Mangrovibacterium diazotrophicum: one gene and its partner. The protein of the gene in region 2 interacts with the protein of the main gene of each other region in a pairwise test. Links are inferred from orthologs where the notes say so. Each region holds a gene or a part of one and is shown on either strand. Other genes may lie near its edges.

Region 1 (7,145 bases), on a different replicon or contig from region 2:
TTTTCGATTCGCCCTATCACATCGCTTTTGCAGACAGTACTTATGTTCGGGTGAATCCGCTTTTTGAGAAGCGTTAAGTAGCAGATTAAAAGAATCTTCCCATATTATTTCATACATTTGTTCATGACACTGTGCCCGTTTAACGGAGCGCAGTGTTTTTATTTTTAGCTAAGTCCTTGTTTGGTCGTTTTTGTTAACATTCCGTGCCCATTTTAAATTTTTCGAATGAAAATTGAAAAAAAGGAAACTGAAACTTTGCAGGGCTGAAAATTATCTTTCCTTTGTGAAAACAATGCAAAGCAATTCAATTCATACGATTCTCGTCGTCGCACTCGCGGTCATCGCGTTGGGCTAGGGAAGAGTATGGACAAAAAATATTAAAGCTATTGGAGCAAGGCCATTCTCTTCGGAGGGTGGCTTTTTTGTTTTTATTACTGTTTGATACAAATAATATGAGTCGATTGTCAATACATATTCTCGTCGCGGTCGCGGTTATCCTGGTGGAGTTGATCACCTAGGAGCGGGACTGTATTGCATGTTGCAAAGCCCTTTCCGGTGTGGTCAGCCCCGGGAAGGGCTTTTTGTTTTTGCCGATTTTAAACTTAAATAACAAACTATGGAAAATCAGTTTCCCGAAGAAAAATTCTCAGAACAATACCGAAATATACCGGTATCCTTTGTTCGCAGCATTTTAAATGCCATTGGCCAGCAAAAAATGATTTCGTTTGCCGGAGGATTGCCAAATCCGTCTTTGTTCCCGGTCGACGAATTGGCCGAGAGTACAAGGGCAGTAATGGCCGACGCTGGCCGTAATATTCTGCAATATGCCGGTTCGTTGGGGTATTACCCACTGCGCGAGTGGATTGCCAGTCGCTACAGTGCCAAGTATGGCATGAAGATTACACCGGAGATGGTTGTTATTACGAATGGTTCACAGCAGGCAATTGACATTTTGTCGAAGCTGTTTATCAATCCCGGAGATGGCGTGATTTTAGAAAAACCTAGCTATTTGGGAGCTATCCAATCGATGTCGGCTTATCTGCCCAATTTTAAGGAAGTAGACTTGCTGGAAGACGGTGCTGATTTGGCGCAGGTCGAAGACTTGTTTCTGAACGATGAAATCAAATTAATGTACGCGGTTACCAATGCCCAAAATCCATCGGGAATCAGTTATTCAGATGAAAAAAGACAGGATTTGGCGTTATTGTTACGTCGCTACAACCAGTTTTTGCTGGAAGACGATCCTTACAATGAAATTTGTTTTGGCGAGGAATTCCCTGCGCCGGTAAAAAAATATGCGCCGGATCATGTAGCCTGGACTGGCTCGTTCTCGAAAATGGTCGCTCCTGGACTGCGCAATGGTTGGGTGATTCTGCCGCCGGCTTTGGTACCGCATTTCGATAAAGCGAAACAGGCAGCTGATTTGCACTCGAATAACCTGACTCAATACGTTTTGCACCACTACTTGACGCACAACGATCTGGATGAACATTTAAGCCGGACTAGAACAAAATATGAGGAACAGGCAGCCTGTATGGTTGATATGTTGAATCGCTATTTGCCGGATGACGTAAAGGTGACCCAGCCAACTGGTGGCATGTTTATCTGGCTGACGCTGCCGGATGGTTTACGTGCTGACGAGCTGATTAAATCGACCATGGAACGCGGCGTGATTTTCGTTCCCGGGAATTCGTTCTACACCAAAGGGCAGGGCAGCAATCATATTCGTTTGAACTTTACAAACGCAGATCCGGACGAAATTGAAAAAGGCGTGCAGATTATTGCCGAAGAAATGAAGAAAGTTCTTTGCGCGGTTTAGTTGAAGCGCGGGGTGGCATCCGTTTAAAAGATGTCGCCCCAAGGCACTTCTAACTGAAAGAAATAATTATCTTGTGGTGTTCGTCTATTAAAACCGACAGGAGGACTCGTTTATGCAAATGAATTCGGCAATGGAAACAGCTTTGGCAGCTTTGACTGCAATGGTTGTGGCACAGGCAGTAAAACTGATCAATTTCAAAATTAGAAAAGGAAAATGGAATTTCGAGTTGCTGAAGTCGAACGGTGGGTGGCCCAGCTCGCACACGGCGGTGGTAACAGCTTTAACTTGTACCATTGGTTTTTTCGAGGGAATTGACAATTACTTTTTTGCCATCGCCATTACGTTCTCCATCATCACCATTCACGATGCGATGGGCGTGCGCTACGAAGCCAGTAAACATGCACGTTTCCTCAATATATTATCGAAGAGAATCGATTTTGAAGAGCTGAAAGAATTTAAGAGTGCCCAGCTGAAAGAAAGCCTGGGGCACACCTTTCGCGAAGTCTTTGGTGGTGTAATCGTTGGTATTTTGGTTGCCCTGTTTTTCCGGTTACTGGGCTAGAAAATACAAACAAGAATTTTCGTGTCTGGTCTTCTGATGTTTTTAGTTGATACTGCTCAAGTCAATATCACTAAACTGAGGATTGTTAGAATTGTACCAAATCCTCACGGTAATTGGACCATTATTATTCTTTTGTTGATTTCTGATTTTCAAAATAGCTTCATTTTGAGGTACCAGAGACTTTCCCGCGAAGTTTACGCCATCGACTGAAAACTCGTACGAAATCTCATAGCCGGAGGTCATATAGTTAGCTCCTTTGTAGCCTTGAAAATAGCCACCTCTTTCAGCAATATGAGTTATATACCCTTTGGTCGTTTGATCGAATCTTAAATAGTCAACACGATTGCTTTTGGGTTTGATAGTTTGTGAAAAGGCAATGAGGCCAACGATCAGGGCAATACCAATAGTGCTTATCGTGCTCTTGGTATCCCATTTTGCGGGAGATTGGGGTGTTTTATTTCTGATTTTAGTTTTCATAAAGCACTTTCTAGCTAGAAACTGCAATCTCAAACGGCATCCGAAAGTCGCATCCCGATTTGAAATTAGTACAACCGTAAGCGGTTTTCCCCTTTACAATTTTGCCCACGTTACATTTGGGGCAGCTGCTGTCGTCTTTAATCTCGGTTTGCAGAATGAGCTCGCTATTCTCGTTGAGGATCAATTTGCCGTCAATTTTTAGATCGTTGTAGCTAAAACCTTTAATAACCGGGCTTTTCTTTTTGGTTGCCAATGTTATTACCTGCTTGTCGGTCAGTTGCTTTTCGTACATGGCAAACGGAATTGTAAAACGGCAGCCTGCTTTCCATTCCGAGCAGCCCCAGGCCGAGTTTCCTTTTAGCAGCTTTCCTTTTCCACACTTCGGACATTCAATATTATCAGCCGCATTTTGGGCCGCTTCTTTTTTCTGTTGCTTCGCCTCTTCTTTGGCTCTCGCCTTCAGTGTTTCCTCGTCTTCCAGAATGGTGATCTGCCTGCGTGGCGAGCTTTTTACCTGGTTAATCACTTCGGAAACCATCGTCTTCATTTCGTCCATAAATTGAGCGATTTCTACCTCGCCCGATTCAATCTGGCGTAATTTTCGCTCCCACTGGCCGGTGAGTTCGGCCGATTTCAACAGATCGTTTTCAATACTCTGAATGAGTTCAACTCCGGTTGGCGTTGCAACCAAGCGTTTTCGCTCCTTCTGAATGTAGCGACGGCGGAAGAGGGTTTCAATAATGTTGGCACGGGTTGAAGGGCGGCCAATGCCGTTTTCCTTCATGAGCTCGCGCAGCTCTTCGTCGTCCATGTTTTTGCCGGCCGTTTCCATCGCTCGCAGCAAAGTCGCTTCGGTGAAATATTGCGGTGGCTGGGTTTGCTTTTCCTGCAAATCGGGTTGATGCGGACCGTGTTCTCCCTTGGTAAAGGCTGGCAGAATCCGATCTTCGCTGTTGTCGTCCTTGTCTTCGTTTTGGAAGACTACGCGCCAGCCCGGTTCCAGAATTTGTTTCCCGGTAGTTTTAAAATCGTGTTGGGCGATCTTTGCTTCAACACTGGTGTTGGCCACTTTACAGTCGGGGTAAAACACAGCGATGAAACGTTTGCAAACTAAATCGAAAACTTTCCGTTCGGCATCGCTCAAATCGATCCGGTTTTGCCCGGTTGGTATGATGGCGTGGTGATCGGTGATTTTCTTGTTGTCGAATACCTTTTTCGATTTCCGGATTTTGCCGGCTTCCAAAATCGGTTGCGTCAGGCTTTCGTAGCCTTTCATATTTTTTAGTGTTGCCGGCACCTTCTTGTAAATATCGTCCGACAGGAAGGTGGTGTCAACACGCGGATAGGTCGTTACTTTTTTCTCGTAAAGCGACTGGATGGTGCGCAGCGTATCGTCCGCACTCATGCTGAACTTGCGGTTGCATTCAATCTGCAACGAAGTCAGGTCGAAGAGGCGGGGAGGGTGCTCGCTGCTGTTCTTGGTTTCAATATTGCCAATGTACAGGTCGATGCCGGAAATTTCCTGTAACACGGTTTGCGCGTCCTCCGGCTTCTGAAAACGTCCGCTGGTCGCCGAAAAAACGGTGTCGCGGTAAATAGTTTTGATTTCCCAATAAGGCACCGGTTTGAAGTTCTCAATCTCCAGTTGACGTTCAACAATCATCGCCAAAGTTGGTGTCTGCACGCGGCCGATAGATAGCACTTGTTTATTCTGCCCGTATTTCAGCGTGTAGGCGCGTGTAGCGTTCATGCCCAGCAACCAGTCGCCGATGGCACGGGCGCTCCCGGCTTCGTAGAGTTTGTCGAATTCTTCGCCTTCATGCAGCTTTTCAAAACCCTCGCGAATGGCCTCTTCCGTCAGCGACGAAATCCAGAGGCGTTTGACCGGGGCTTTGTTGATGGCTTTGGTGAGCACCCAGCGCTGGATGAGCTCTCCTTCCTGGCCGGCATCACCGCAGTTGATGATCTCCTGCGCTTCGCTGATGAGTTTCTCCAGAATGCCGAATTGCTTTTGCACCCCGCTGTCTTCAATGACTTTGATCGCGAAACGTGGCGGAATCATGGGAAGGTAGCGCATGTCCCAGTATTTCCATTTGTCAGTGTAATCGTGTGGTTCTTTTAGGGTGCACAAGTGTCCGAATGTCCAGCTCACCTGGTAGCCATTTCCTTCAAAATAACCGTCGCGGCGGGTTTTGGCCCCGATAATTTGGGCGATTTCTCTGGCTACACTAGGTTTTTCGGCAATACAAAGTTTCATGGTGAAGGCAAAAGTTGAAAGTCAAAAGCTGCAAGAAGTAAACTTCAAGCTGTAAATTGGTTGCTTTCCAATTTGTCAATTGTAAATAGCTAAATCGTAACTGTTTGAATACTGATCACTTCGAACTGGTCACTGTCACACAGCTTTTATTCCGTCATCTTCAATCGTAATTAAACGTTGCTTGTAGAGCGAACCGATCGCTTTTTTGAAGTTCTTTTTGCTGATTCCGAACAGTTTTGATATTTCGTTCGGATCGGTTTTATCGTTGACAGGCATGAAATTTCCTGCTTCTTTCAATTTGTCCAAAACGCCTTGAGCGATGCTGTCAATTTTCTCGTATCCCGGCTTTTGAAGTACCAGGTCGATCTTCTCGTCGGGGCGCACATTCTTGATGTACCCTTTCAAGCGGTCGCCGGTTTTCAACGGCTGGAACACTTCATTTTTAAAGATCAAGCCCCAGTGGCTGTTGTCGATAATAGCTTTGTAGCCCAAGTCGGTTTTGCCCGCAATAATCAGGTCCACTTCTTCTCCGGCTTCGTAGTCAACGGGTAGGTTATCAACGAACTTATCAAGTTTTGAGGAGCCTACAATACGCTGCGTTTCGTCGTCAACGTAAACAAAAACCAGGTAGTTGCGGCCTTCTTCCATGGGGAATTGCTGTTCGCGGAAAGGCACGAGCAGGTCTTTTTGCAAGCCCCATTCCATGAAGGCGCCAACAGGAGTGGTCGAAACGACCTTCAGCATCGCAAAATCGCCAACCATGGCCAGCGGTGTTTCAGTGGTTGCAATAAGCCGGTCTTCCGAGTCGAGGTAGATGAACACCTCAATCTGGTCGCCCACTTTGCAGTTTGCAGGAACATAGCGTTTCGGTAAAAGAATTTCACCTTGTTCACCACCATCTAGGTACAATCCAAAGTCAACTTCTTTGACAATTTCCAACTCATTCAATAAACCAATTGCAGCCATAAATCTGTATTTCTTTGCCCGCAAAGGTAGTTCTTTCGACGGAATTTGCCATTCGAAATTTTGATGCCTGCGATTACTTCAAAATAAAGTGAACTGACATTGAAAGATGTTTTTGCATTGATCTGCTTTCGAATACGATAAAAAATTTATTTTTGTCTTATACCGAGTGAGTTCTTGACTGAACGCAGGAACGTGAGGAGGGAGATTGATTTTCGGGACGATATAATCAAGGAAAGTAAATGAAAGAATTAGAGCGTAGTAGCGGAGTCTTATTGCATTTAAGTTCGCTGCCGAATAAATACGGAGTTGGCACTTTGGGAAAAGATGCCTATGAGTTTGTTGATTTTTTGGCGGAAACGAAACAACGATTGTGGCAAATTTTGCCGATCGGGCCGACTGGCTATGGGAATTCACCTTACCAGTCGTATTCCGTTTTTGCAGGAAACCTTCTGTTTATCAGTTTGGAACGATTGACCGACGAGGGGCTGCTGGCAGAGGAAGACTTGCTGGGCTTTCCAGAGTTATCAGAGAAGAAAGTTGAGTACGATACAGTGGTGGTTGAAAAGACGGCGCTGCTACGGAAAGCTTACGAGGCTTTTTCCGAAAATTTTGACGACTGGAAAGAAGATTACTACACCTTTTTAGGCGAGCATTCGTGGTGGCTGACGGATTATGCCTTGTTCCGTGCCCTGAAGAACAACGATGAAGATTTGTGCTGGAACGAATGGGACGACGAGCTCAGAAAGCGCCAATCTCACGCCGTTGATGTTGCGCTTTTGGAAAGCGATGGCGAGGTTAATTTCCATCGGTTCGTTCAGTTTATTTTTTTCCGGCAGTGGTTCCAGTTGAAGAATTATGCCAATTCAAAAGGGATTCTGATTTTTGGCGATCTTCCGTTATACGTGTCGCTTGACAGCTCTGATGTTTGGGGCAACCAGGATATTTTCATGCTGAATGACAAAGGTGAAATGACCCATGTCGGGGGCGTTCCTCCGGATTATTTCAGTGAAACAGGCCAGTACTGGGGATGCCCGATTTTTAATTGGGACCGGTTGGCTGAGCGG
Region 2 (7,000 bases):
CTTCAGTATTTGAATTAATTATCGTGCACACTTGCAGGTTGGTTGCTTTTCATACGGGAAGAATTCCGTAAATTTATAAGGAACCGAGTTATAATTCATAAAACCAACCCGCATGAAAGTACTTTATTTTTTAGCTGGAATGTTAATTGTTTCATTCAATGTTTTCGGCCAAAGCGGCGCTCAGGAACAAGTTGTTGCCCAAGATACGGTGATCGTGCAGGAGCAGCCCCAAACAGTTGAGCAACAACCGAAATTCGACGCGAGCAAGCTCTATTATGGCGGTTACGTTAATTTGTCTTTTGGCCGCGTTACTACCGTTGGTGTTGCCCCGCTTATTGGTTATAAAATTAGTCCTAAGTTATCGGTTGGTACTCAGTTAACTTACGAGTACGTAAATGACAAACGGTACTCCGAGGATTACAGTTCTTCAAATTACGGATTCAGCATTTTTAATCGTTACCGTATCATGCGGTCGCTCTACACGCATATTGAGTACGAGCTGATGAATTACGAGCTGTTCTACACAAACGGAGACAGTCAACGCGAATGGGTGAACTTCCTATTTGTAGGTGGAGGCTACAGCCAGCCGATTTCTCAGAATGTTTGGCTAAACGCGCAGATTCTCTTCGATGTACTTCAGGATGAAAACTCTCCTTACGACGATTGGGAACCATTTTTTAGTATTGGGGTAGGAGTGGGTTTTTAGTTCCCTAAAGTTCAAGTATTATTGCCTGATTGGTACAATCAGCGTTTTAAATCCTTTTACATGTAGATTAGGGATTTGAACGAGTCTGGATTGATGGGGGAATTTACGAATTGATGTAATCGTTTGAGTATTGTAATTTGCGCTTTAATTAGAAGTATTGTAAGTCTTCTTTTCGATAGACATTAAAAGCGCTAATTGTTCACTGGTTCCTTGGGCTCCAGGACAAGGGCTGACGGAATTGAAAAAAGAGTGGAGAATGTGGGAGATTGGTGTCATTAATTCTAGCTTAATTATATAAATGGTATGAGTAAATCTAAGTTGATCGCGAAGCGTTTATTCGATGATGTGAAATGGAAGAGGTATAATTATTTGATAAACAAAGAGACATATAAAATTCTTGCCGATGTAGAAGCTCAGAGAGGAAAACTGAGTAAAAGCATGGTCCGAAAGTGTGATGAATATGCTGAAGATATCTTGGGAGGCAAGGTGTTTTCTCCCGGGCTGCAATTGTTTTCGGCTCTGAATGGTGGTTTTCAGGAAGGTTGGCTACCCGAAAATTATTACGGGCGTTTTGTAGTGGAGTACGCTCAAGGCGACTACGGTAAGGTGTCTTATTTGAAACCGATGACGAGGTATATCTTCCGTTCCGATTTGTTTCCCGACTTAGTTAGCTATGTTAATGGGATTTGGCTTGATTCTTATTCTAAAGTCGTTTTGCCGGATCAGGTTCGAGAAGTTCTTTTCGCGAATCGAGATAAGGTAGTATTCAAAAGTGACACAAACTTTCTACAAGGCCTAGGTATTCATTTTTTCACAAAAGAAAATTTTGATATTCATAGTATTTTAATGTTGGGAAATGGTGTATTTCAGGACTTTATTCATCAGCACCCGTTTTTTGAGGAAATTATGCCTGATTCGGTTGCTACAATTCGGTTGACGACAGCTGTAGATCGGGAAGGTCAGGTTTCAGTCCGTTCTAGTTTTTTAAGAGTTGGAAGATCAGGACAGCCGAATGTGAAAGCAAAAAGCGAGATAAACGTGCTTGCGGACGCAGTTACGGGAAAGCTGGATCAAGAGGTTTATTATATGAATTATCAATACACAGACAGGCATCCGGATACTGGATATCAATTTGGAGGGAAAACACTTCCTTGCTATCGAAAATGCGTTGATGCAGTTGTTTCGTTGCATGCAACAATCCCTCAGGTTCGTTGTATTGGCTGGGATTTAGTAGTAGACAAAAATGAAGATGTCAAAGTAATGGAGTGGAATGGTGCGGATAACGGAATGCGTATCGCGCAAGGTGTCAAAGGAGCGGTTTTTGCTGATTTAGGATGGGATAAACTTCATTTATTGAAAGAGAATCCACTGTTGGTTTATTGATGTTTTGGTGATTTGGGAGCGTGGCTTGTTTCTGGAATTGGTATCGGTTTTGTTATTCAATTTATAAAACCATACAATCATGAAAGCAATAGGAATTTTGGTTGTTGTATTCTTGATCGGGGGACAGATATGTTTCGCACAAAAGCTTTCGTCGAAAGAGCGAAAGGAGCAAAAAGCAGCAGAGATCGAAGAATTAGTTGAGTCGGGCAACTTCGTTTTTATAGCCCGGTATGCCAGTCCAATGTCCGGGCCCAAGATAGACCTTACTTCTATTTACGATTTAAAATTTAAAGGCGATTCCGTTGAGGCTTGGTTGCCCTATTTCGGTAGAGCCTATCAGGCACCTTACGCCGATAGAGACGGCGGAATTAAATTCAAGGCAAAGGTCGATCACATCGAAACAAAGTTTAACGACAAGAAAAAGTCTTACCAGGTCAATTTTGAAGTGAAAGAGCAACGTGACACGTATCAGATGAATTTGATTGTGGGCTTGAGTGGATATGCAAATCTCAGTGTGACGATGACTCACCGGCAAAGCATTAGTTTTAGTGGTGTTGTCGAAGCGTCAGCAGTTGATGAAAAGAAATAACCAGGCTCGCTTTCGTTTTTACTCATCATTTTGATAATGTTATTTCATAGCGATAGCTTGCCAAACTGTCTATTCAAAAGAGTTTCGTAAAATTATGTCAATGTAGAAATGAACTTAAGTTCTATAGATTTCAAAAAGGTCACGTGATTACTAGTATTATGTATTATTTGCATGAGGCGTTTAGCAAATAGGATTAGTTATCTTATGTATAATTTATATTGATCCTTATAAAGATTGGCATTTATTTTGCTTGAACTGGAATGTTCTAAAAGTATTTATTATGAAGACCTGTGGATTAATTGTATTTTTTTTGTTGGTAAGTTGGGTCTATTCAAGTGCTCAACTTCCGTACTCGGGTAATTGGGAAAGAAAAGAGTCGAAAGAAATCAAATCCTTGGTTGAATCCGGTGAGTTTTTGTTTACGGCTGATTGTACGTTCAAGCGATCAGGTCAAAAGGTGCCGCTGTCGTATGGTTATGATCTTCGGATAGATCATGATTTTGTCGCGTGTTGGTTGCCCGATTTGGAAAAATCACAGACTTGGTCAAATCGGCAAAGCGAAAGACTGCAGTTTCGGCAAGTTGCCCAAAGCAGTCGGGTGCTTTACGATGAAAGGAATCGTAGTTATCAAATCTTTTTTGATGTTGATACTGATTCGGAACGGTTGCATTTGCAAATGCGCATAGGTGTTGATGGAAAAGCGCAATTAACAGTTATTTCCGATGATAGGGAGGCTGTGCGTTTTGAAGGCGAGGTTGTGAGCATGCCTGCAAGAAGCCGGAGTATTTAAGAATTCAACAGAGAACAAAAAAGCCGCTTTCAAAAATGCAAGCGGCTTTTTTTCATATTTAAAGAAAAGCTTTTAGTCGTTTTGAACCTGGATCTCTTTGGATTCTCCCGGCAAAATGAGGTTCAGTAGAATGCCAACAACAGCGGCAAGACCGATTCCTGCCAAGGAGAAGTTACCCCAGGATATGACTGCTCCGCCAATACCGACGGTCAATACAACGGATACAATTACCTGGTTGCGGATTTTTGTCATATCGGTTTTTGAGTCGATTAAAGTTTTGATTCCAATCGAGGCAATCAGTCCGAATAAAAGCAGCATGATGCCACCCAGAACAGCCTGTGGGATAGTCTTGAGGAATCCGCTTACTTTTCCTATTAACGAAAAAACAATTGCCGTTACGGCTGAGATTCGCAATATAAATGGATTGGTAACTTTCGTAAGACTAATAGCTCCTGTAACTTCAGAATAAGTTGTGTTCGGCACACCGCCGAAACATCCTGCCAAGCTGGTTGCAATACCGTCGCCGAGCAAGGTGCGGTGAAGACCTGGCTTTTCAATGAAATTCTTTTCGGCAACTCCACCGATGGCATACATATCGCCAACGTGTTCGATAATTGGAGCTACGGCAACCGGAATCATGTAGGTGATTGCTCCCCAGCTAAATTTAGGGGCAGTGAACGATGGAAGCCCGATCCAGGCTGCTTCTTTTATTGGCGTGAAATCAATTACTCCCATGATGAGACCAACGATGTATCCAACAATGATACCTACAAAGATTGGGATAAGTTTGATAATACCTTTCATGAAGACTACGACAATGATCGCCGTTAATAGGCTTGCGGCTGCAATGATCCAGTTGGTTTTGGCCATGTCTACTGCGGCACTGGCTAACGAAAGGCCGATGATCATGATAACGGGCCCAACAACAGTTGCCGGAAACAGTCTTTCAACAAATGTGAGTCCTCTTAATTTGATTAAGCCGGATACCACGCCGTAAACCACTCCTACTGCGATAATTCCGGAAAAGGTTCCCGGTAGTCCGTATAATTTCGTCGATTCGATGATTGGAGCAATGAAGGCAAAGCTACTGCCCAGGAAAACCGGGACCATTCCTTTTGTGATTAAATGGAAAAGCAATGTTCCGATGCCGGCAGTAAATAGTGCAACGGCCGGATCGATGCCGACCAATAACGGCACCAATACAGTTGCTCCAAAGGCAACAAAGAGAAACTGAACGCCCAAAACCATATTTCTTGGAGTGTACTGGCTTTGGCTTTTACTGGCAAGATTCATAGGGTTTAGTTTTAAGGGTTAGTAAAAAGCGGAACTAATATATTTTAGCTGCTATGTCGCGTATGTAGAGCTGGAGGTTTGTCTTTCCACGGAACTCATTTTCGGATATCGTGTACAGGATATCGAAGGGGAGTCCCTGGCTAATGGCTTCGTAGTGGCTTGCCTGGTTGAAAGCAATTGCTGAAAAAACGGACGAGTTCCCGGTTGGCTCCACCAAGTCGAGTTTCAGGTGCTCCTGGTTGCGGCCAACGCATCTGCTGGTACCACTGTCCAGAACGTTTTCAGTCAGGAATAGCGGAGTCATGTTGTGCGGGCCAAATGGCTCGAATTGCTTTAATATGCGGTAGAATTTCGGGGTAATGTCCGACAGTTGCAATTTCGTGTCGGCTTCCAGAATTTCTGTTTTTTGAGAATCGGTAATCGAGTTTTTTACAATTTCCTCAAAACGGCGACTAAATGCCGGGATGTTGTCAATCTTCATGGTCAAGCCGGCTGCGTACATGTGGCCACCGTACGATTCAAGCAGGTCGGAACATTGTCCGATTGCTTCGTAAAGGTCGAAGTCGCGCACCGAGCGAGCCGATCCGGTTGCTAAACCATTCGATTCGGTTAAGATGATGGTTGGGCGGTAATAATGTTCGGTGAGGCGCGAGGCAACAATACCAACAACACCTTTGTGCCAGTCGCGATTGTATAATACCGTTGAAAAACGCTCGTCGTGAACGGGATCGTGTGCGATCATGTCCAGGGCTTCCTGGGTAATGTCGCGGTCGAGAGTTTTCCGAATTTCGTTGTACGAGTTAATTTCTTCTCCAAGGGCAAACGACTGATCTTCGTCGTTCATAACCAGAATTTCCACAGACTTTTTACCGTGCTCAATTCTGCCAGATGCGTTGAGGCGAGGCCCGATTTTGAAAACAATATCGCTGATTGTAATCTGCTGTCCAACAAGGTTCGAAATCTGAATGATCGTTTTCAATCCGAGACTTGGGTTGCTGTTCAATTTTTTCAACCCGTAATAAGCCAAAACCCGGTTTTCGCCGGTTACCGGAACAATGTCGGAAGCGATACTCACGACAACCAAATCCAGCAGATCGTAAAGTTCGACTACCGGGATATCGTTCTTTTGTGTGTACGCCTGCAGCAATTTGAACCCCACGCCGCAACCTGAAAGCTCTTTGTAAGGGTATTCACAACCGGGACGTTTCGCATCAAGTACCGCCACTGCATCCGGAATTTGATCATCGGGATTGTGGTGATCACAAATGATGAAATCGATTCCAAGATCCTTTGCCTGCTTGATTTTTTCAATCGCCTTGATTCCGCAGTCCAAAACAATGACCAGTGTGAATTTTTCATTCGACGCGAATTCGATGCTTCGCGGCGAAATACCGTAGCCTTCCGAATAGCGATCCGGGATGTAGAAGTCGAGATCTTTGATGCGGGTCCGCAAGAACTGGTACATCAAAGCAACTGAGGTTGTTCCGTCAACATCATAATCACCGTAAATCAATACTTTTTCCTGGTTGTTGATGGCTTGTTCAAGGCGGGCAACAGCCTTGTCCATATCCTTCATCAAAAAAGGGTTGTGTAAATCGGACAATTTGGGGCGGAAAAAAGACTTGGCTTCATTGAATGATGTAATCCCCCTTTGTGACAACAGGTTGGCTATAACCATGTTGACGTTCAGGGCAGCAGATAAATGCTTGATTACATTTATGTCGCCTTGTTCTTTTACTTTCCAGATTTTATCCATTGATATTGCGGTGTTGCCTTGGAGATGCTTTGATTAAAAGCTCAAAGATAAAAAATGCAAGCTGATCTGGAAACCTTATTTTAATACACGGACAGGCATGTTTGAAGATTTCTGAAATTAAATTTTACCTAAATTTCATCCGCTCAAATCTTTAGCTTCGACATAAAATTATTAACATTGAGCGTAAAAATACAAACAGCTGATTTTGTTCGTTTTAGTTTGATAACAGTGCAGAGTAGGGTTTTTTTAATTCTTATCTTATCTTTGCACAAATTTTTTTACAAGCAGAATAATAATTGATCATTACCAATGAGTACAGCAGAGCTTAGCGAACAGGAAGTAATCAGGAGAAATTCTTTAGCAAAGTTAAGAGAGTTGGGAATCGAGCCATATCCGGCCGAGGAGTTCCCGGTAAATGCTAAAACAGCTGAAATAAAGGCTGGCTATGATCCTGAAAAGAACAACTTCCAGGAAGTGGTGTTG

Evidence for each region.
Region 1: the proteins of recJ (region 2) and BC643_RS04490 interact in binary tests that used the Escherichia coli proteins (3 or more experiments, as listed by UniProt). The link is inferred for Mangrovibacterium diazotrophicum from one-to-one orthologs.

Annotation. Positions count from the first base shown.
Region 1 is NZ_RAPN01000001.1:1,106,211-1,113,355, reverse strand. What follows is about bases 2,493-5,481. They hold BC643_RS04490 (type IA DNA topoisomerase), read right to left. Parts: upstream 5,116-5,481; coding sequence 2,869-5,115; downstream 2,493-2,868. Other genes in these bases: BC643_RS04485 (CvfB family protein), read right to left, coding at 5,251-5,481; BC643_RS04495 (hypothetical protein), read right to left, coding at 2,493-2,858. Outside these bases: BC643_RS04510 (phosphatidylinositol-specific phospholipase C1-like protein), read left to right, coding at 1-77; BC643_RS04505 (aminotransferase-like domain-containing protein), read left to right, coding at 617-1,819; BC643_RS04500 (divergent PAP2 family protein), read left to right, coding at 1,950-2,381; more of BC643_RS04495, read right to left, coding at 2,424-2,492; more of BC643_RS04485, read right to left, coding at 5,482-6,081; malQ (4-alpha-glucanotransferase), read left to right, coding at 6,321-7,145.
Region 2 is NZ_RAPN01000005.1:250,757-257,756, reverse strand. What follows is about bases 4,157-7,000. They hold recJ (single-stranded-DNA-specific exonuclease RecJ), read right to left. Parts: upstream 6,518-7,000; coding sequence 4,796-6,517; downstream 4,157-4,795. Other genes in these bases: lysS (lysine--tRNA ligase), read left to right, coding at 6,827-7,000; BC643_RS22215 (uracil-xanthine permease family protein), read right to left, coding at 4,157-4,761. Outside these bases: BC643_RS22235 (hypothetical protein), read left to right, coding at 113-706; BC643_RS22230 (sugar-transfer associated ATP-grasp domain-containing protein), read left to right, coding at 1,010-2,089; BC643_RS22225 (DUF4251 domain-containing protein), read left to right, coding at 2,169-2,678; BC643_RS22220 (DUF4251 domain-containing protein), read left to right, coding at 2,929-3,468; more of BC643_RS22215, read right to left, coding at 3,541-4,156. UniProt on the Escherichia coli protein: Single-stranded-DNA-specific exonuclease.